Regions from separate parts of the Paenibacillus sp. JNUCC 35 genome, predicted to be linked through region 2. Evidence: riboswitches for the same ligand, from Rfam matches in the RefSeq annotation. Region 2 holds a riboswitch; the other holds the start of a gene.
The links. A riboswitch is a leader RNA that binds a small molecule or an ion and turns the genes downstream of it on or off. The one in region 2 is predicted to bind FMN.
Positions count from the first base shown of each region.

Region 1: linked by a shared signal. The riboswitch ahead of AC2TF6_RS16020 (DMT family transporter) and the one ahead of ribD (bifunctional diaminohydroxyphosphoribosylaminopyrimidine deaminase/5-amino-6-(5-phosphoribosylamino)uracil reductase RibD) in region 2 are both predicted to bind FMN.

Region 1 covers NZ_CM177771.1:3,536,113-3,546,157, forward strand. Annotated here, with positions in the region: gene AC2TF6_RS16000 (VanZ family protein) at 1-507, opposite strand, end outside; gene motA (flagellar motor stator protein MotA) at 936-1,733, shown strand; gene motB (flagellar motor protein MotB) at 1,726-2,526, shown strand; gene AC2TF6_RS16015 (DUF1835 domain-containing protein) at 2,739-3,791, opposite strand; gene AC2TF6_RS16020 (DMT family transporter) at 4,002-5,000, opposite strand; FMN riboswitch at 5,126-5,271, opposite strand; gene AC2TF6_RS16025 (DUF3139 domain-containing protein) at 6,267-6,602, shown strand; gene AC2TF6_RS16030 (hypothetical protein) at 6,699-7,298, shown strand; gene AC2TF6_RS16035 (OsmC family protein) at 7,937-8,380, shown strand; gene yqgA (cell wall-binding protein YqgA) at 9,818-10,045, shown strand, end outside.
Region 2 covers NZ_CM177771.1:4,164,603-4,174,647, forward strand. Annotated here, with positions in the region: partial or broken gene scpB (SMC-Scp complex subunit ScpB) at 73-675, opposite strand; gene AC2TF6_RS18695 (segregation and condensation protein A) at 644-1,426, opposite strand; gene ribH (6,7-dimethyl-8-ribityllumazine synthase) at 1,523-1,993, opposite strand; gene AC2TF6_RS18705 (bifunctional 3,4-dihydroxy-2-butanone-4-phosphate synthase/GTP cyclohydrolase II) at 2,060-3,283, opposite strand; gene ribE (riboflavin synthase) at 3,323-3,991, opposite strand; gene ribD (bifunctional diaminohydroxyphosphoribosylaminopyrimidine deaminase/5-amino-6-(5-phosphoribosylamino)uracil reductase RibD) at 3,976-5,115, opposite strand; FMN riboswitch at 5,608-5,789, opposite strand; gene AC2TF6_RS18720 (hypothetical protein) at 6,096-6,359, shown strand; gene AC2TF6_RS18725 (peptidylprolyl isomerase) at 6,408-6,839, opposite strand; gene lysA (diaminopimelate decarboxylase) at 7,114-8,445, opposite strand; gene AC2TF6_RS18735 (spore germination protein) at 8,588-10,045, opposite strand, start outside.

The sequences.
Region 1 (10,045 bases), 630 kb from region 2:
CCGGTACGGATAATCGTAGATGCCGTACAGGCCGGTGACCTGCGTGATTTCGAAAAATAGAGACAGTCCTAAGGAGAACAACAGGCATTTGACCCAGCTTGTACGGAAATAATACCGCAGAAAAATACCGAACGGCACTGTCAGCAGCACGTTAAAGAACACTTGAAGGAACGCTCGTTCCTTCAGCAGATGCAGATAGGTGCGCGGCTGGTCCGCCACTACGGCCGTTTCCTTGAGAATATCTTCCAGGAAGTGGAACGGAATCCACTGGGCATACGACTCCACCGCCGGAGGCGCGTTGTGGATGCTCGGAGGAAGCGGCAGAATGATCAGATATAGGGCATTCATCATGTACAGAAGAAACAAGTAAAGCAGCAAAGCCCTGTAAAAGTGTACATACCCGTACTTGCGGTACTGGACGATCAGAAAAGGAAGCGTGAACAGGACCGCCGCAATCGGAAACGTTAGAAAAGCGTACGAAATCGGAAACAAATAGAAACTGAACATGAAAACACCTGCTGTAAGAGATTTGATAAAATCTGATTTTAGCACAAGTCATGCCGCTATGCACATCATGCCATAAGTCGTGACTGCGTATGCACGTTAAAAAACATTCGGAAAGCATCGCGAAAAGGCCGGACATCTTCCAAAGCCGGAATGAGAAAAATTTATTAAAATCTTTTTTTGTCCCCGTTGAAATTACTCATCGTACGTAATACGGGATGTGTCGAATCAGGTCGAAATTATTCAGTAAGCCTTCGCCGGTCAGAGCGGAAATTCCTTTTAAAAACGATCCAAAAACGCCAAAAAAGCTGATTTTTCGCCGTTTTGTGTGATTTTTGTGACACTTGCGGAAACTTGAAAATAACTGTTAACTTTATGAGTACCCTTGTCGATATAGGTCTTACAACCTACAACGAAGAGGTGCGCGAACTTTGGAGAAATCTTCTATTATTGGTATCATATTGGCGATTATCGCCGTAGGCGTCGGCATGGTTTTGAAAGGGGCCAGCCTGACTGCTCTGTTCAACCCCGCCGCTCTGCTCATTATTTTCGTCGGGACGGCGGCCACTCTTTTTATCGGATTTTCGGGCGAAGAACTTAAAAATTTTCCTAAATTGTTGAAAATCGTTTTCACCGAGCAAAAGCTTATGCCCAAAAAAGACCTCATTAATATGGTGGCGGACTGGACAGCTCTTACCCGCCGCGAAGGCCTCCTTTCTCTCGAAGAAAAAGTGAACGAAATTGACGATCCCTTCCTTAAAAGCGGAATGCGGATGATTATCGACGCCAATGATCAGGACTTCGTACGCGAAGTGTTGATGGAAGATATTGCGGCTATGGAAGATCGGCACCGGAACGGCGCTCAAATCTTTACGCAGGCGGGAACGTACGCCCCTACTCTGGGGGTATTGGGAGCGGTTGTCGGCTTGATCGCGGCGCTGAGCAACCTGAACGAAATCGAGAAGCTCGGCCATCTGATCTCCGCGGCTTTCGTCGCGACTCTTCTCGGTATTTTTTCCGGTTACGTTCTCTGGCATCCCATCGCCAATAAACTGAAACAGAAATCCAAAAAAGAAGTCATGCTGAAGCTGATGATGGTGGAAGGACTCCTATCCATTCAGGCCGGTATTTCTTCTTCCGCCGTCAAACAGAAGCTGCTCGTATTCGTCCCAAGCTCCCAGCGTGAAGACGAGGACTCCTCGAAACAATCGGGTATGGACGATGAGTAAAAAGCACAGGAAAGAACATCATGAGGAGCATCTGGATGAGTCCTGGCTCATCCCTTATGCCGACCTTCTGACGCTTCTGCTGGCCCTGTTCATTATTTTGTTCGCTTCCAGCCAGGTGGACTCGAAAAAATACGACAGTATTATGCGGGCTTTGAACTCCGCTTTTACCGGGGGAACCGGGACGTTCGAAACTTCCGCCAAAATCCCATTGAACCGGGACACCAGTACCGCACTCAAGCAGCATGACAACCCGAACCCGTCGGAAAGCGACGCGCTGCAAAAGCAGTATGAGGCCGAGCAGGCCGATCTCGAGAAGCTTAAACAGAAGCTCGATCAATACATCACGGACAACAAGCTGGGCTCCGAGCTGACTACGACCCTGAACGACGATCAGTTAATGATCACGATCCAGGATAAAGCGCTGTTCGCCTCCGGGTCTGCCGTAATCAAACCGGAATCGCGCCTTCTGGCCCAGGCCATGACCGATATGCTGAGCCAATATCCGAAATACCGGATCGAAGTGGCCGGACATGCCGACAATGTGCCGATCAGCAACAAGGAGTTTGATTCGAACTGGGATTTAAGCTCCAAGCGGGCCCTGAATTTCATGAAAATTTTGCTTGAAAATAAAGCCATCGACCCGAGCCGATTCCGCTCGATCGGATACGGCGAGTACCGGCCGGTGGATTCAAACGGCACGTCCGAAGGCCGGTCCAAAAACCGCCGCGTCGAGGTAAGCATTATGCGCGGCATCAAAGCGTCGGATGTGAAAAAAACCGCCGCGGGCGAGTAGCACTCAAAAAAAGCAGGTTCCCGATTGATGAGGGGAACCTGCTTTTTTTGAGTGCCGAAGGGCGTTGTCGGGGTTTGGCCTCCGGCGATGCAGAGCCGGCTCAGCACGCCCGGCATTTTAGCGTGCTAGTGTGATTTCGAATCGCGCGCGCTTTCTTTTTGCATTCGGGGAGCCTTTAACGGACAACTGCCGCGAACTGCTTTTTCTGCCTATCAGGATGATTCGGCCAGCGCCACTTTATACGACTGCATGGCAGCCGGCACACCTTTAAACCTTAGCCGTCCATCGCTAATCAACGTCCACAGCCGCCGGTATTCGATGAACTCCAACATAACGGCGCCGCCCCAGCTCTCCAGCGCTTCCATAATCACCCGGCTGGCCGGGATGAATTCCTCCTCGTCATCGCTGCCGCCACGCTGCATTTGACCGACAAGAGCTGCGAGCGTCTCGTCGTAACTGTCTTCGGGAGCCGCTACTATTTTGCCGTCCGACCAGATATGAAGCTTCGCATCGGAAGCCGACAGCTCTTCCCATTCCCGGACGTACTCTTGCCTTGCTTGCTCCGATAAAGGCTGCTTTCGCTTTTCATGCAGCCGCACGATTTCTTCAATCGCTTCTATGGAAAGAAAGCCGAATGCGTAAGAATGCGGCACCGGATCGAAACGAGCGGCTATCCCTTCATACAGCTGCGAAACATGGCCGATATAGACGTTATTCGGAGCATCGCGAAGGACAGACAGGGCAAGACGCATCCCGATCTGCTCGTGGGCGTGATTACCGGTCCAGATTGTAATGTCCTTATCGGCGGGTAAGCTGCGCATAGTCTCCAGAATGGTATCTGAACCGTGCCGGATCCCTGTTAGCTGGGCGTGTCCATACCCTTTGAAACGTTCGGACATCCATTCCAGCCGGAACTTCCGCCCTTCCTCCGTCTCCAGTTCCCGGATCGGCCCTTCGGAAAAACAATCGTTGAACGCCAGGATCTCGCTTTCCTTCCTCCTGCTCAGGCTGCTGAGCGCAGATTTCAAAGCTCCCGCTTCGGACAGTCCCATCACAATGTGGACATGGCCTGCTCTTCCCTCGTTCTCCGCCCGTTTTCGGGCCAAGTGTCCATTCCATATCTCTAAAATTTGTTTTTGAAGGGCATGTTCTTTCTCCAACAGCTCGTCGTAACGCTGTGCTTGCTCCAGCATTTGCAGCAGCAGGCCCTTGGCTTCATTGGGATGAAGGGCATGAATCTCGTCAAGCATAGCCGGGCGCTTCATTTCCGTACACCTCACTTAGCGGGATTATGTAAAATAATGGTATTGTGTTTATTTTAGCATAGCATCCTTCCGGAAATCCGGCTATACTCTCCCGCACACCTGTCTGAGGTTCAACTAAAGTCAATTCTTTCGCTCCCTGCAAGTGGAGTTCCGCTTTCGGTGGATATAAAAAAAGACCGCCGATTAGGCAGTCTTTGGGATGCGTTGCAATTAAACGGTCGAAGCGTCTAGCTTTTCGTTGGCGCCGGACGCGGCGGCTTTACTTTCCGGGGTGCGTCCCATAAACCACAACGTGGACCAGATCAGAAGGAAGCCGGCCAGCTGTCCGATTGTCAGGGCCTGATCGAATACGAGCCAGTTGATCAGAACACCGACGGCCGGGAAGGACAACTCCGCGATCGTCGCGAGAAACGCCTTGGTCGAGGACAACCCTTTATAGTAGAGCAGCATGCTGATCAGCCCCGGGAAAAACGCCTGGAACAGCAAGTTCACAACAATGAGCGCCCACTCGCCCGTTCCTTTATGAAGCTGCCAGGCGTCCCCGCTCGCCATCAGCACGATAAACAGCAGCGGAATGGCCAGTAAAAACCGGAGCGAAGTTACGATCGGGAAATCGAGATTTTTTTGCAGCAAATATTTGCCCATGACCGTGGACCCGCCCCAGAGAATTGCGGCCAGAATCGACAGCAGACAGCTCATGGTGCCCAGATCTTTGAGCCCCAGCGACGGGGATTGAAACCCGAACGTCAGCAAATACGTGCCCCCAAGTGCGAAAAAGATGTATTTAAAAAATCGGGCCGGCAGAGCTTCTTTCAGCAGTACGCGCGCCAAGGTAATTGCGAATAAGGGTTGAAGCTTTTGTAAAAGCAGCACGGCATTCGCGCTCCCATGAGCAAACGCCGACGTGAACAAAATCGTGGCGATTGCCGATCCGCCCCATGAAATGAACAGCAGCGCGCCGATGACAGCCAGCGTCAGCTTCCCGGTCAGTTGTTCGCGGTACCGGATCAGGACCGGAAGCGCGTAGCAGGCGAGCAGCAGGTGTTCGATGAACACGATCTGCGCCGATGTTAAGCTTTTCAGCAGCAGGATGCGGAAAAGCGGATCGAGTCCCCACAAAGTGGCGCCCAGCGCGACATACCAGATGCCGTTGATCCCTTTTCCTTTCGTTAATGCGGACTTTCCGTTAAGACCTAAAGCATTCTCCAATTCAAAAACCCCCTGTGGAATGTTTTGAATTGAACCTTCCGAAAAGAGACGATGCCCCCGCTGGAAGTTCAACGGGGGCATCGACAAACAGACTTCATTAAAATGAAAATTTTAATGAAGCTGCTTTTCACCTTCTCCCATCCGGACTTTACCGTCGGCCTTGGAGTCGCACCAAGTCAGTCCCGGCCGTAAAAGCCGGGAGTCGCGGGCTTAGGGTACTTGCGTACCCATCACCGCCGGTTGGGACTTTCACCCTACCCCGAAGGTTCAATATTCAATTTCGTATGTTTTTTGGGTGGCCTTTAGCAGTCGTTTCGTTACCCGAAACCCTTGATACCACTAGGTTTGTAGCAAATCTTCGTTTCCGTTGATGATCTGGCGTTACCTCTGATATCATCCCGTTTCAGAACAAAATCCTACCAAAAACCTGCCGAAAAAACACTTAACTGTAATTGAAATATTAACACTCTAAATTAAAAAAAGCAAGGGCTTATGCCCTGCTTTCTTTGCCTTCTAACCAATTGAAAATCACGTCTCTAGATGCGTTTATCATAGCTGTTTTACCTACCCGTCTTACTGGAAACGGAGGTTTCTAAAATTAGTATTCGTTCCTTCTTCCAAAGCCTAGAACCTGAATAATTTGTTCTACTGTTAAAACTAGAGGCAGATCTGCTTTGTTGATATTAAATTTTAGATTTTTATTTTCCATGTGTATCTTCTTTTAGCATCTTAGCACAAAATATAACACGCGCTATCGACCCGTCCTTTTTATATTTGGCTGTTCCCATTTTTGTACAACTTTAAATCCGCGACGTTCATTATCGTGTATCGCTTGATTTAACTGCTCTCTTTCTTTTACTTTTTTATGAAACAACTTGTGATCCATTCTTCGAATTGATCTTCTATCTTAACCCATTTGCCATCAAAAACAAAAATACTTCATTTCTAGTTCTCTTGCCAATCTTAAATACTGAATTAAACTTAGTGGTAGAATCCATAACCATGCTTGTTGTTGGATTGCTAAGTTCGTTGTGAAGATGATAAACGGTGTAGTTATCTTTCAGTAAAATCGCCTTCATGTATCGCATATTTTCATTTATATAAATAGCCGTTCATCAATTTATCTTTTCATTAACCAATATAGAACTTTACATATTTTACTATATATAGTATATTGATTGCGTTTCAATAATCATCTCTAAGCCCTGTGAGTGCGTTTCACAAGGCTCCCTCTATTCGAATTTTTATTCTTTTACACCAAGGAGAGTGAAAACTATTCGTAAAATTTGGCTTATTGTGTTATTTGTCTTAATGTTGGCTATAGGTTTTTTTATTGGAGATTATTACGGAAGTGAAATAAAAATCAACACTGCAATCAGTCAATCTCTTGAAAAAAGAACAGTAGAGCATCTTAAAACCAAGGGTTTTGAAGCAAAGGACTACACATTCAAAACAGTTAAGGCGCAAAAATTTGTTGGTATTAATGATTACGCAGTTGCGGTTCAATTTAAGGATGAACCTGAAAACACTTATTACTATAGTGAAGATACAGATGGAAAGATATATCAATCAAGCAGAAATGGACAGAAGCATATTGAGTAATAATTAAAAGGTAAATACAAGCATGTTTGACTCAATTATATTAATATGGTAAATTTATCTAGTTGGCCAGCGAATAAGATATGTGGGAGAGTTAGAATGTCTAAAAATATTTCAAAAATACTATCTCTAGTAATGGCACTGATTTTTATTTTTCCTGTTACTATATTTGCAAACGAGTCCACTTCTGACAATACAGTTTACTCTGTTCCTCCTGGTGGTGGACGTGTTTATCCTGGAACCAGTGTTAGTGTAATTCCTGGAGACGTTTTGGTTACAAATGATACTCGTAGTTCTGGACTACACGGGCACGCAGCTATTGTAGGCGACTGGGATGGTGTAACGGTTAGCATTGAAGGCTCGGGTTACAATCCAGGACTTACATCTTTAGACGATTGGTTTAAGAAGCGCCCTAATACTAAAGTAATGCGATGGACAGGTGCTTCCTCTCAGGCTATTAATGCTGGGTTTTGGGCAAAGAGCTATGTAAGCACTCATCCAAACGCAACGTTCAGCCTAGTCAATACGTTAGGAGATCAAGATAAAGTTTATTGTTCAAAGATACCTTGGATGGCTTTTTATTATGGTTCTAATATAGCTATAGATGGTCATAGTTATATTGCCAATATGGTATACAGCCCGTATGCCTGGCTATCTGCTAGTAAAATGAGTGCGGTTGCTACAATTGGTGCTATGTAAATACAATAAAGACTTTAACGCCCTCAAATAGAGGGCTTTCTTCATATCTTCGTACAATAAAACCATAGTTTTATTGTCTAAATATTAGTTCGACCAAACAGCCTGTATTTCATTCGAACTTATATAGTGTCACATCATAATCAATGAAAACTTCCTCAATGATTTGTCCTACTATATCCCAATCTCCACCAGCTAAGCCGCAACCAATATTGTACGGCAGAGCAATCGACTGATCCGATTTCATCGCTAAAGACTTTAATTCGTTTAATGCTCCACGCAATGCAATATAGTCCGTATGTCTTTTTTGAACTCCATATCCATATTGTCCAAATAAATTAGCAATGCATTTTTCATTCTTTGTTGGTACGATCTGACAACGACCTAATAACTCCCCTTTGTTACTACATGATAGTTTATATTGTTTAAAAGCCTCTGGGTAGTCACGTTTTTGTAATTATTTTTTCTACTGTAATTAACCTAATCTATTCTCAATTACATATACATAATGCATCAATTTATTAATTCATCAAAAACTTTAAAAGTAACATTTTATTGTATGAGTGCATTCAAAACAACACTATAAAAGCCGTATATGGTATTATTATCTTGAATCTTTTTAATCCAAAGGAGTGAGTAAAATAGCTACTACAACATTTAAGGCATCGGCACACTTGCAAGAAGGTGTAGTTGTAAAAGTTAGTTCAAGAAATTTTGAGTTTACTATTGACGAACCTAAAAGTCTGGGAGGAACGGACACTGGGATGAATCCAGTTGAAGTGTTACTTGGTTCATTAGGTGCGTGTCAATCAATTGTAGCCAGAGTATATGCTAAAAAGTTTAATATAAATCTTGAAGACTTTCGAGTAGAAGTCGAAGGTGATTTGGATTTGGATGGATTCTTTAAGAAGGCAGATGTTCGTCCAGGATACTCTGACATTCGTTACACTTTTTATATCAAAACAGATGCGCCTAGAGAACGAGTTGAGGAATTCGTTAAGTTCGTAGAAGAAACTTGCCCTGTAGGAGATACAATTGCAAACTTGGTCAATCTCAAATTAAACGGTATTGTAATCGAAAATTAATCTTAAGATACATTTACTTAGCACCCAGTTTGGGTGTTTTTGTTTCCTGTCTATTCTATAAAATTAAAATTTCGTAGTGATCTATTAGTTTCCGTAATAAGATACAACTTCGCCCGTTACGCTGTCATGATGCGTTATAATAACATAGCCAATCTTTTCGGGCTCTTTTTTGAATGACTGAATTCTGTATTGAGCACAAGGTTCTATTCAATCTGTCCGACATTATTTCACCTCTTTTAATTGCTTCTTCGGGAATCCAAACTTCACATTTGATCCTGTGGCAACCCTTGCTCTTTCCTTTTTGAGTAGGAGCATGCATAGACATATTTCCACTCGACGGAATAACTACTAGCGCATTATCCTGGCGCCGCTCCACCATTACCTCCGATAATTGTTTACTCACTCGATGCATCAAGCACTACTCTTTTACTCCGTCATATAAATGATTAAAAAAACGGACAGTTGATAAGATTTTCGAATAGTTATCATTATCATCTATATATATTAAATTCTTAACTATATTTTGTTCCTAATCTCACATGGGTAGGTCTGCCCTAAAGACACACATTAATCATTATTTAAGATCAAATAATATCAATGGATGGGGGATAGCCCCATCCATTCTACATTAGTTATGAATTTGAATTAATTCAAATAGTCTACTGAGATGTGAGTAGCCTCGTCAAAGTTGCTTACTGGAACCAATCGACTTATCTCAACCATATAGCATCAAATTTAATTTAATTATACTATTTATTTTTATTTATTTAATCTATTCTGCGTATTTGCTTCAGTTAATATATATTTAATTCTTTTGTTATTTAAAGGGAGAAATAAATAATTATTTGTCTTCCCTTAAAGCTTTTCTGAAACTTAAACCCACATGAATTCTAACTGTGTCACTGTTAAGAACTAAACCCAGACCTTTAAAGCTAAGCATACTGTCAACTTGCATTTTAGAGTAAACTTCTGCATATCCAGATTCTGGACCTTCGTAATACTTACCAAACTCCATAATTGGTTACGTTTATAGATGAACCCCAAAAGGTTCGCCCATAATCACCTTCTCCATATGTCGCTTTGGCTTTCACGCCTCTTTCGAAGCTACTCCCATTTTACGCGTCTACTCACTCCTAATGTTTCTTTACAATACTTTTTTACACATCTTTTTGCTCTGTATAGTGTGAAAGGTGACTTCAAAGCATTCCCTTCACAAACTGAGTATTGTATCTGTATGTGCTTTTGTCATATATGTTTTGTTCTCTCTAATACCCGCCCTTGCATGTACACCAGTTTCGAATCCAATTTTGGTTCATTGTTTATACTTCCATATATTATTTCAATAACATGTAAATAAAATGTTTACAAATAATTTAAAGCTATTTATTTAAATATGTAGTACAATATACAAGTATTTACAATTGAAGGAGGATTACTATGAAAAAATCTATTGTTTCATTTTTATCGGCTGCCTTACTTCTTAGCTCTGTATCATCCGTAGCTTTTGCAGAACAAAATGCTGTATCTCCTCAAGGATTAATTACACCTCTGGCAGATTCAGGATGGCAAACTAAAAATAACATCAGGGCAAGGGTTTACACGGACGCTAATAGTTACGGACCTGGCACGAGCAAAATCAAAATTACAGCAGAAAAATCAACCACA
Region 2 (10,045 bases):
GAGCAAGTCCTCCCCGTTGTCCACGGACAAACCGGCGTTTTTGGCATCCAGCCCGTCCAGCAGATCCCGTCCCAAATCTTCGAAAGTCAGCTGGTCGGTTTCGTCCCCGTTCAATTTGTCAAAAAGAAGCTTTGTCTCTTCTTCCAGATCGAAATCGCCGACAAAAGCAGGCGACTCCGGCAGATCGTCGATCGAACTCAAGCCGAAGTATTCCAGGAAAGGCTTCGACGTTCCGTATAAAATCGGCCGTCCGATCGCTTCCGCGCGCCCCGTTTCCACAATGAGCTCCTTCGCCATAAGCGTATGAAGGGCCCGTTCGGATTTGACCCCGCGGATTTCCTCGATCTCCACCCGTGTGATCGGCTGTTTGTAAGCGATAATGGACAACGTTTCAAGCGCGGCCTGCGACAAAGAGGAACGGGAAGGAGAATAGGCCAGTCGTTCGAAATAAGGCGCATGCTCCGGAACCGTCGTCATCTGATAGGCACCGGCAACCCTCGTGATCTGGATCCCCCTGCCTCCGCTGCGCAGGTCATCCTGGAGCTCTTCAACCAGCTCGGTGACGATGTGCGCGTCCGTCTCCAGAATATCGGCGAGCTGTTTCTTGTCCAGGCCCTCGTCTCCCGCCACGAAAAGCAGCCCTTCAATAATCGATTTCATCTGTTGAAAGTCCATCCGTCATCTCTCCCTCTTTGGCCTGAATGACGATGTCTTCAAACAGCCGGTGCTGAAAGCATTGAATCTTTTTCATCTTCATCAGTTCCAATAATGCCAAAAACGTGACCACGATTTCCTCGCGGCTGCATTCCTTTTCAAAAAGCTTCGAGAACAGGAGCCGCCCGCCTTTATTGTGCAGAAGCTCCACCAGATCCACGATCCGGTCCTTCACGGATATTTCGTCCCGCCGGATTTTGGTGACCTGGTTGCGGTGCACCATCTTCCGAAGCGTCCGCTGGAAGGCCAGCATCAGGTCATTGACGTCCAGCCCTTTAACGGGATTCTCCTGCACCTGGGGAACGTAGGGCGTCAAGTCCTCGGGCTCGCGCGTAAACACAAGACTCCGCTCCACTTCCTTGTCGCGCAGCAGATCGGCAACCGCTTTGTACTTGCGGTATTCGATCAGCTTCTGCACGAGTTCGGCCCGCGGATCGAAGTCGTCCTCTTCGTAATAATCGAAGTCCAGATCGAGTACGGGAGGTTTCGGCAGCAGCATTTTGCTCTTGATCGCCAGCAGCGTGGCGGCCATGACCAGAAATTCGCTCGTCACTTCCAGTTCCAGCTCGTGCATAGCCTGGACATATTCCATGTACTGCTCCGTAATGTCCTTGATCGGGATATTGTAGATATCGACCTCGGACTTATCGATCAAGTGAAGCAGCAGGTCGAGCGGCCCTTCGAACGCTTCAAGTTTATACAGCATTTTCATGAATCTGCTCTCCCAAAAAAAGATCCCCGTCCTAAGTGGCCGGGGCTCCGAATCGCTTGCTAAGCGCTGTAGGGAGGCGCGAGCTCAAAACCGCGGTCAGCCCTGCAGCTGCTTCGTAAGATTAGCCATTTCTATCGCGGTAACGGCGGCATCCCAGCCTTTGTTGCCCGCTTTCGTGCCGGCCCGTTCAACCGCCTGTTCGATGGAGTCGGTCGTCAGGACTCCGAAAATAACCGGAACACCCGTTTTTAATGAAATGGCGGAAACGCCTTTGGCCACTTCGTTGCAAACATAATCAAAGTGAGGCGTGGAGCCGCGAATAACGGTACCCAGCGTAATGACGGCGTCATATTTGCCGGTTTCCGCCAGTTTCTGTGCAATCAGAGGAATTTCGAATGCGCCCGGTACCCAGGCGACTTCGACTTCGGTATCTTCCACTCCGTGGCGCTTTAGCGCGTCGAGCGCTCCGCCCAGCAGCTTGGACGTAATAAATTCATTAAAACGGCCTACAACGATGCCGTATCTCTGTCCTTGGGAAATCAGATGACCTTCATAATTTTTTACCACAATAACCGACTCCTTCTAGTATACAAATTGATGACGCAGATAAAAAGAGATTTTTAGAAAAAAGCATCAGTTTGGATCAAATTGGAGCAAATGACCGAGTTTTTCCTGCTTGGTATGCAGATATCTGGCATTATCTTCATTATGCGGCATCTGGATCGCGACTCTTTCGACGACCTCCAGTCCATAGCCTTCCAAACCTTTGATCTTGCGAGGATTGTTCGTAAGCAGGCGAATCTGCCGGATTCCGAGATCTTTCAGAATCTGGGCCCCTACTCCGTAGTCGCGCAGATCGGGAGCGAATCCCAGCTTGACGTTCGCTTCGACCGTATCGAGGCCTTCTTCCTGCAGCACGTAGGCCTTAAGCTTGTTGATCAGTCCGATGCCGCGCCCTTCCTGACGCATATAGAGCAGCACGCCCGCTCCTTCATCGTTTATCTGCTGCAGAGCGGCAGCGAGCTGGGGACCGCAGTCGCAGCGGTGGGAGTGGAACACATCTCCCGTCAGACACTCGGAATGCACGCGCACCAGCGTCGGGACCGAACCGTCGATATTCCCTTTGACAAGCGCAACATGCTCCTTCTGATCCAACTGGTTTGTATACGCGATGGCCTGGAACGTGCCGAAATCCGTCGGCAGCTTCGCCTCCACTTCGCGTTTGACCAGGTTTTCCTTTTCACTCCGGTAATGGATGAGGTCTTTGATCGTAATGATCTTCAGCCCGTGAATGCGGGCAACCTCCATCAGATCGGGGACCCGGGCCATCGTTCCGTCTTCTTTGATCACCTCGCAAATAACCGCCGCGGGATACGAGCCGCTCATGCGGGCCAGGTCGACGGCCGCTTCCGTATGACCCGCGCGGCGCAGGACGCCGCCCTTTTTCGCAATCAGGGGAAATACGTGCCCCGGCCTGCGGAAATGAAGCGGCTTCGCTTCCGGATCAATGAGGGCCCGGATCGTCCGGGAGCGCTCGTGGGCCGATATCCCCGTCGTCGTTTCCGCATGATCGACGGACACCGTAAAAGCCGTCCCGTGATAATCCGTATTGCGGGATACCATGGGAGGCAGGTCCAGTTCCTGCGCCCGTTCTTCCGTGATCGGGGTGCAGACGAGTCCGCGGCCTTCCTTGATCATGAAATTGATAACCTCGGGCGTCGTTTTGTCGGCCAGGGCAATGAAATCGCCTTCGTTCTCGCGGTCCTCGTCGTCCACGACGATAATGACCTTCCCTGCGGTCAGGTCGCTGACCGCTTCTTCGATCGAATGAAACGAATAGGTTTCTCTCTCTGTCATTTTGTTCCCTCCTTCAAAAAAATACCGTTCGGCTTACCGTCAGAAAAATCCGTTCTCCGCCAAAAACTTCTCGGTCAGCCCGCCCTGTCCGGCGCGGGAATGTGTCTTCCCGCTCGGACCCGTGCGGAGCAGTTTTTCAATATATTTCCCAAGCACGTCGCATTCGATGTTCACGCTGTCCCCGGGCTGTTTGTCCTGCAGAATCGTCTGGGCCAGGGTATGCGGAATGATTGAAACGGCAAACGTGCTGTCGGTCACGTCTATAAGCGTAAGCGAGATACCGTCGATCGTGATGGAACCGCCCGCGATCATGTAGCGGAGGACAGCATCGTCGTCCGGCTCCAGCCGGTAGACGACCGCATTCTCCTCCGGCGTTCTCGCCCGGATCCGGGCGGTGCCGTCCACGTGGCCCTGTACGAGATGGCCGCCGAAACGTCCGTTCGCCGGCATCGCCCGTTCCAGGTTGACGCGTGCTCCCGTCTGAAGCGAGGCCAGGTTCGTTTTGCGGTATGTCTCCGGCATGACATCGACGGAAAAGGTCTCCTTGTCATAAGCGACGACGGTCAGACAGACGCCGTTGACGGCTATACTGTCGCCGAGCTTTACATCTTCCAGCACCAGGCGTGCGCCGAGGGTCAGGACCATCGCCTGGCCCTGCTTGTGTATGCGGCGCATAACGCCGATTTCTTCGATTAATCCGGTAAACATGATGAACCCTCCTTCTCGGCGTACTGCGGGTAACCCGTGAGACAGACGTCTTCGCCGACGGTCTCGACGGTCATCCGCGCCAGCCGGATCGCCTCGCTCATGCGGCCGAATCCGGCGAACGACGCGTTGTCCGGCGCCTCCGGCCCGCCGCCGATCCATTTCGGGGCGAAAAACAGCACCGCCTTGTCCACCAGGCCGTTCTCCAGCATCGCCCCGCAGAGCCGTCCTCCGCCTTCCAGGAGGACGGAGGGCACCTCCCGCTCGCCCAGCAGCCGCATCGCGAGCGGGAGATCGACGTGCGGGCCGCTGCCGCACGCCAGCACTTCGGCGCCGAGGGCTTCAAGCTCTTCGCGCTTGGCGGGATCGGCGCCGGCGGTTGTCAGGATGAGCGTCGGCCGCTCATCCTGCTGCCGCAGCACCCGCGCGGACAGCGGCGTCCGGAGCTGCGAATCGACGACGATTCGCAGCGGATGGAGCGCCGGCACGGACAGCCGGGTGGTCAGCTCGGGATCATCGGCAAGCACGGTGCCGATGCCGACCATGATCGCGGCGTGGCGGTGCCGCATCGCGTGGACGAGCTCGCGGGCGGGCGCGCCGGTGATCCACTTGCTGTCGCCGGTTTTGGCGGCGATCTTGCCGTCAAGCGTACTCGCGGATTTCATCGTGACGAAGGGCAGGCGCGTCACGATGAATTTGTTGAACGCCTCGTTCAAGGCGTTCGCCTCGTCCGCGAGCAGACCGGCCTCCACATCGATGCCCCGGCTCCGCAGTCTCGCGATCCCCGATCCCGCCACGAGCGGGTTCGGGTCTACGGTCGCGACGACGACCCGGCGGATGCCGCTCTCGATGAGCCGGTCGCTGCACGGCGGCGTCTTGCCGTAATGGCTGCACGGCTCCAGCGTGACGTAAGCCGTGGCGCCTTCAGCTTCGCGGCCGGCCATCTTCAGCGCGTGCACTTCCGCGTGGCCCTCTCCCCGCTTCAGATGGGCGCCCATGCCGACGATGCGGCCGTCTTTGACGACGACGCAGCCGACGACGGGATTGATGCCCGTCTGTCCGAGCGCCGCCTGGGCCATTTGCAGCGCCAGGCGCATGTAACTTTCGTCCTGTAAAGGTTGAAACATGAGCGGTCTCCTTTCCGGGAAGGGAATTGGCTCTTCCCTCTTTTCTGCCTCAGCAGCGTTCCGGCTTGGTTCGTTCTGTGTGTAGTCTCTCCCGCATCGGCCAAAATGTTGAACCTGAAAAAGCCCCTGTCCGTTTCGGACAAGGGCGGTTTATGGAATAGCAAGAACGCGCGTGAAGCCAGTCTGCGGGTACGGGAAAGTACCTCCGATCCCCTTAATAAGGGAACGGATACGGGATTCTCCGGCAGGTATGCCAAAGAAACGTGCTGCTACCACACATTTCGGATCTTGCTTGCAGAAAGGACGTTATCGGAAATAACGGCAGTGGAAAGATAGCACAAGCTAAGGCCTCGATGGCCCGCCGTCCGGTCTCGCCGCTGCGTATGAACTTTAGAGCACAAATAAGCCGGCCAACCCAGGCCGCGTATGTACCTAAAAAAGCCCTTTCTGCGCGAATGCAGGTAAAGCTGCGTATGCAGACTGAATCGTTTCGTTCTCCTTCTCCCATCCAGACTTTAACTGTCGGTCTCGGACTCTCACCAAGTCAGCCGGGTTGTCCTGCGTTCGAACGCTTAAAAACAGACAAGCCGGGTCACGGACTGAGCTGCAGACCGGATAACCGGTACTGCGGCAACACCGCCGGTAGGGACTTTCACCCCGCCCCGAAGGATTGATTCAATCTTATTCGATTGTTGACTGAATAGTACCATTGTCATTTCCAAATTGCAAGTGTCAAGTTGACTAGTCCGGTCGGAAAACGGTATAAGCAGGGCCGAATCGGGGAAAGGCTGGATAAGTCTGTCCTATGGATGTCATGCGAAAAAAAGCGGAACGGGTCTCACATCAAGGAAGGATGCTTATGTCCCGTACCTAAATGGAGATTGCGGCGGAAGGACAGAAGGGTATTCCACCATCCGGATATTTAAGCAAGTGCCCGGAAAACCCGGACGATCATCTTATACGAAAGGGAAGCCGAATAAATGAAAAGGAACACAGACTTTACCCGAAAGGGCCTGAAGGCGGCCAAAAACACGGCGGCTGTCGGCTTTGCAAACCTATATCATGGCCATTCTGACGCGATCCCCGTTATTGTGCGCGGCCGTGTACTCCATGAGGGATTGGCAGCCTGCGGATGGGATAAAGCGCGGCTCTGGGACGAACTCGGTAAAGCCGGCGTGGATTCTCTGCTGGATGTTGCGTACGCGGAAATACGCCGCGATGCCCTGAACCTGAAAAGCCCCTGATCAGCCGCTTTCTTACAGCGGTTGTCCAGGGGCTTTTGGGTTCATTCCTTACACTTCGACGATTTCAACTTTCTCCATCGTGTCGCGGCCTTTGAACGCGTCCACATATTCCATGCCTTTGGTTACTTTGCCGAAAACCGTGTGCTGGCCGTCAAGATGAGGCTGCGGCTGGTAGCAGATGTAGAACTGGCTGCCGCCCGTGTTGCGTCCGGCGTGAGCCATTGCAAGCGTTCCGCGCTCGTGTTTGTTCGGGTTGATTTCGCAGTCGATCGTGTATCCGGGACCGCCGGTGCCGGTGCCTTGAGGGCAGCCGCCTTGGGCTACGAAGCCCGGAATAACGCGGTGGAAATTGAGTCCGTTGTAGAAACCGGAATTAGCCAGTTTCTCGAAGTTTGCCACTGTGTTCGGGGCATCCTTTTCAAAGAGGTCGATCAGCACTTCGCCGCCGCCTGCCATTGTGATTTTCGCTTGTTTTGCCATGTGGGACACTCTCCTTTTATGTATCGGTTCCTGCTTAGATTGCGGGGTACATGATTGTGAAAGCAATCTCTTTCATTGTACTCCATATTGGATGGATGTACAAATAAGCGTCACTTTTACGAGTCAGGTTCGTCCGTCTGTTAACGGGAACCGTTCACTATCTTTCGCTGCGCTGCAGCACTTTCCAAGCGTATAGAGTAAAAAAACAAACCGGAGGGAGTCCTCCGGCTTGTTTGGCCGTTATCGGGACGTTATGCCCGTCTATGGATGAAAATCAGCGGACCGGCTGAATTTGTTTCATCCGTTCCGGCACGACATCGTTGCGGACCAGATCTTCGTACGTTTCCCGTTTGACCGCCATGTCGGCCATTCCGTCTTTTACGAAAACGACGGCGGGTCTGCGAATCCGGTTGTAGTTGCTGGCCATGGAGTAATTGTACGCTCCCGTACTGGCAACGGCCAGTATATCACCCGTCTCGACGAGAGGAAGCTCCACGTCCCAGATCAGCATATCGCCGCTTTCGCAGCACTTGCCCGCGATGGAGACCGTCTCCTGAGACGGCTCCGAAGCCCGGTTCGCCAGCATCGCTTCGTACTGGGACTGGTAAAGGGCCGGGCGGGGATTATCCGTCATGCCCCCGTCTACGGAAACATATTTGCGAACGCCGGGAATATCCTTGTTCGTTCCTACGGTGTACAAAGTCGTTCCGGCATCGCCGACGATACTCCGGCCCGGTTCGATCCAGATCTCCGGCATCGGATAAGAAACGGCCTCGAAGCGGGTTTTGACCGCTTCCGCGATCGCTTCGACATAGGTCGACATCGGCAGAGGCGTGTCGCCTTCCACATAGCGGATTCCGAAGCCGCCGCCCAGGTTGATGACCGAGAAAACCACGTTCAGCTCATCCCGTACCTGCGAGGCGAACTGGGCCACCTTCTCGGCTGCCACCCGGAAACCTTCGACCTCGAAAATTTGCGATCCGATATGGGAATGAACGCCGAGCAGGAGCAGATGATTCGCCTCGGCGGATTCTTTGACCGCTTCGAAAGCGGCCCCGTTCCCGAGGTCGAATCCGAACTTCGAATCGATCTGGCCGGTGGAAATATATTCGTGCGTATGGGCTTCGACGCCCGGTGTTATTCTCAGCAGAATCGGTACGCGCTTGCCTTTCGAACCCGCAATCGCATCCAGCATGCGGAGCTCCGTGAAGTTATCGACGACGAAACAGCCGATTCCGGCGTCAAGCGCCATTTCGATCTCGGCCGGCGTCTTGTTGTTGCCGTGGAAGTGTATGCGCTCGGGAGGAAAACCCGCCTGAAGGGCCGTAAACAGCTCCCCGTCGGATACGACGTCCAGGGACAGTCCTTCCTCCGCTACGATGCGGCACATCGCCATGACACAGAATGCTTTGCTTGCGTAAGCAACCTGAAATTTTAATCCGGACGCCTGAAAAGCATCGACAAACTCGCGGCAGCGCCTGCGCACGAGCGCCTCATCCACAACATATAACGGTGTTCCATAGCGGGCGGCCAGTTCCGTGGTATCCACACCGCCGACTTCCAAATGGCCTAGAGCGTTAACTCGGCTTGTTCCATGAAGATGCATCGTCCGTTTCCCCTCTTCGTTATCCGTATCCATGACTGCTTCCGTCTTGTTTCTCCATTACATTATTAACTAAAGTAACACAATGTCACTTAGCTGACAATACAACTTTCACGGAAGCGGACAAGCCGGATAGGACGCGCTGTCATTCGGGCGCGGGCTGACGGGTCCCGTCTTTGGAACGCGTGATGCTGAGCCTTGTTTTGTGCGTCAGAACCGGCAGACGGAACAAGATGTTCAGCAGCCCCATCGCATTGAACGGAAGGAAAGGCCACATGTACGGAGCCGTGTGCGAACGCTGGAGGGACAGGAACATCAGCCATACCGTAGTTGCGATGACGAAACCCGGAACTTTGAAGAGCGCCACCGAAAACAGCAGGATAAGCCGGACGATCCGGTTGGCTAAACTCAGCTCGTAGCTGGGTGTGGCGAACATGCCGATCGTCGCGATTGAAATGTAGAATATAATCTCATTCGTGAACAGCCCCGTTTTAACGGCAATGTCTCCGATGAGAATGGCCGCGACCAGCCCCATGGCAACGGATAAAGGCGTCGGCGTATGAACGGAAGCCATCCGCATCAGATCGATCCCGAGTTCGGCCAGAAGAAACTGGATGAGAACCGGGATTTTGCCCGGATTTTGCGGTCCGATAAACTCCAGGCCGGTCGGTTTGAGACCGGGTTCTAATACCATCAGGTACCAAAGCGGCAAAAGAAACAGCGAAGCCAATATTCCCAGAAAACGGACCCAGCGCAGATAGGAACCGATAATCGGAAGCTGCCGATACTCTTCCGCATGCTGCAGATGATGGAAGAACGTCGACGGCATGATCATGACACTCGGCGAAGTATCGGACATCAAAATAACGTGCCCCTCCAGCAGATGGGCGGACGCCACATCGGGCCTCTCCGTGTAGCGAACCAGCGGATACGGGTTCCAGCCTTTCGCTACGATTGCCTCCTCCAGTTGCTTCTCGGCCAGCGGAATTCCGTCAAGATCCACGTTCTTGACTTTGTCACGGATGGCCTCAACCAGCTTCGGATTCGCGATATCGTCGATATAGCCGATGCAGATATCGGTGCTGGTCCGCTTCCCCACCTGCATAATTTCGGCCCGCAGCTTCGGGTCGCGGACCCTTCTTCTCACAAGCGCCACGTTCGTCATCAGCGTTTCCACGAATCCGTCCCTTGAGCCGCGCACGACTCTTTCGAGGTCAGGCTCTTCTGTCGAACGGACGGGGAAGTTTTTGGCGTCGACGACGAGCGCCGTCTTTTCGCCTTCGATAAAAACGCCGGTCGCCCCGGTCATGACCTGGCCGATGACTTCTTTCATCGTCTGGTACGGCGACACTTGGATGTGCGGAATGAGATATTCTTTGAGGCTCTCGGCCGGACTATTCTCCATCGCGGCGTGGTCCGCGTAACTTAGCCGGTCCAGGACCATCGTGAGCACCTGGTCTTTGGCCAATCCGTTTACGAAGTAAAAGCCGACCCGGATCGAGCCGAACACCATCTCGCGCAGCACAAGGTCAAACGATGTCCCCAGGCCCGAACGCTCTTCCAGCATATCCTTGACTTCCTGCATCGAGAGCGGGATCGGGTC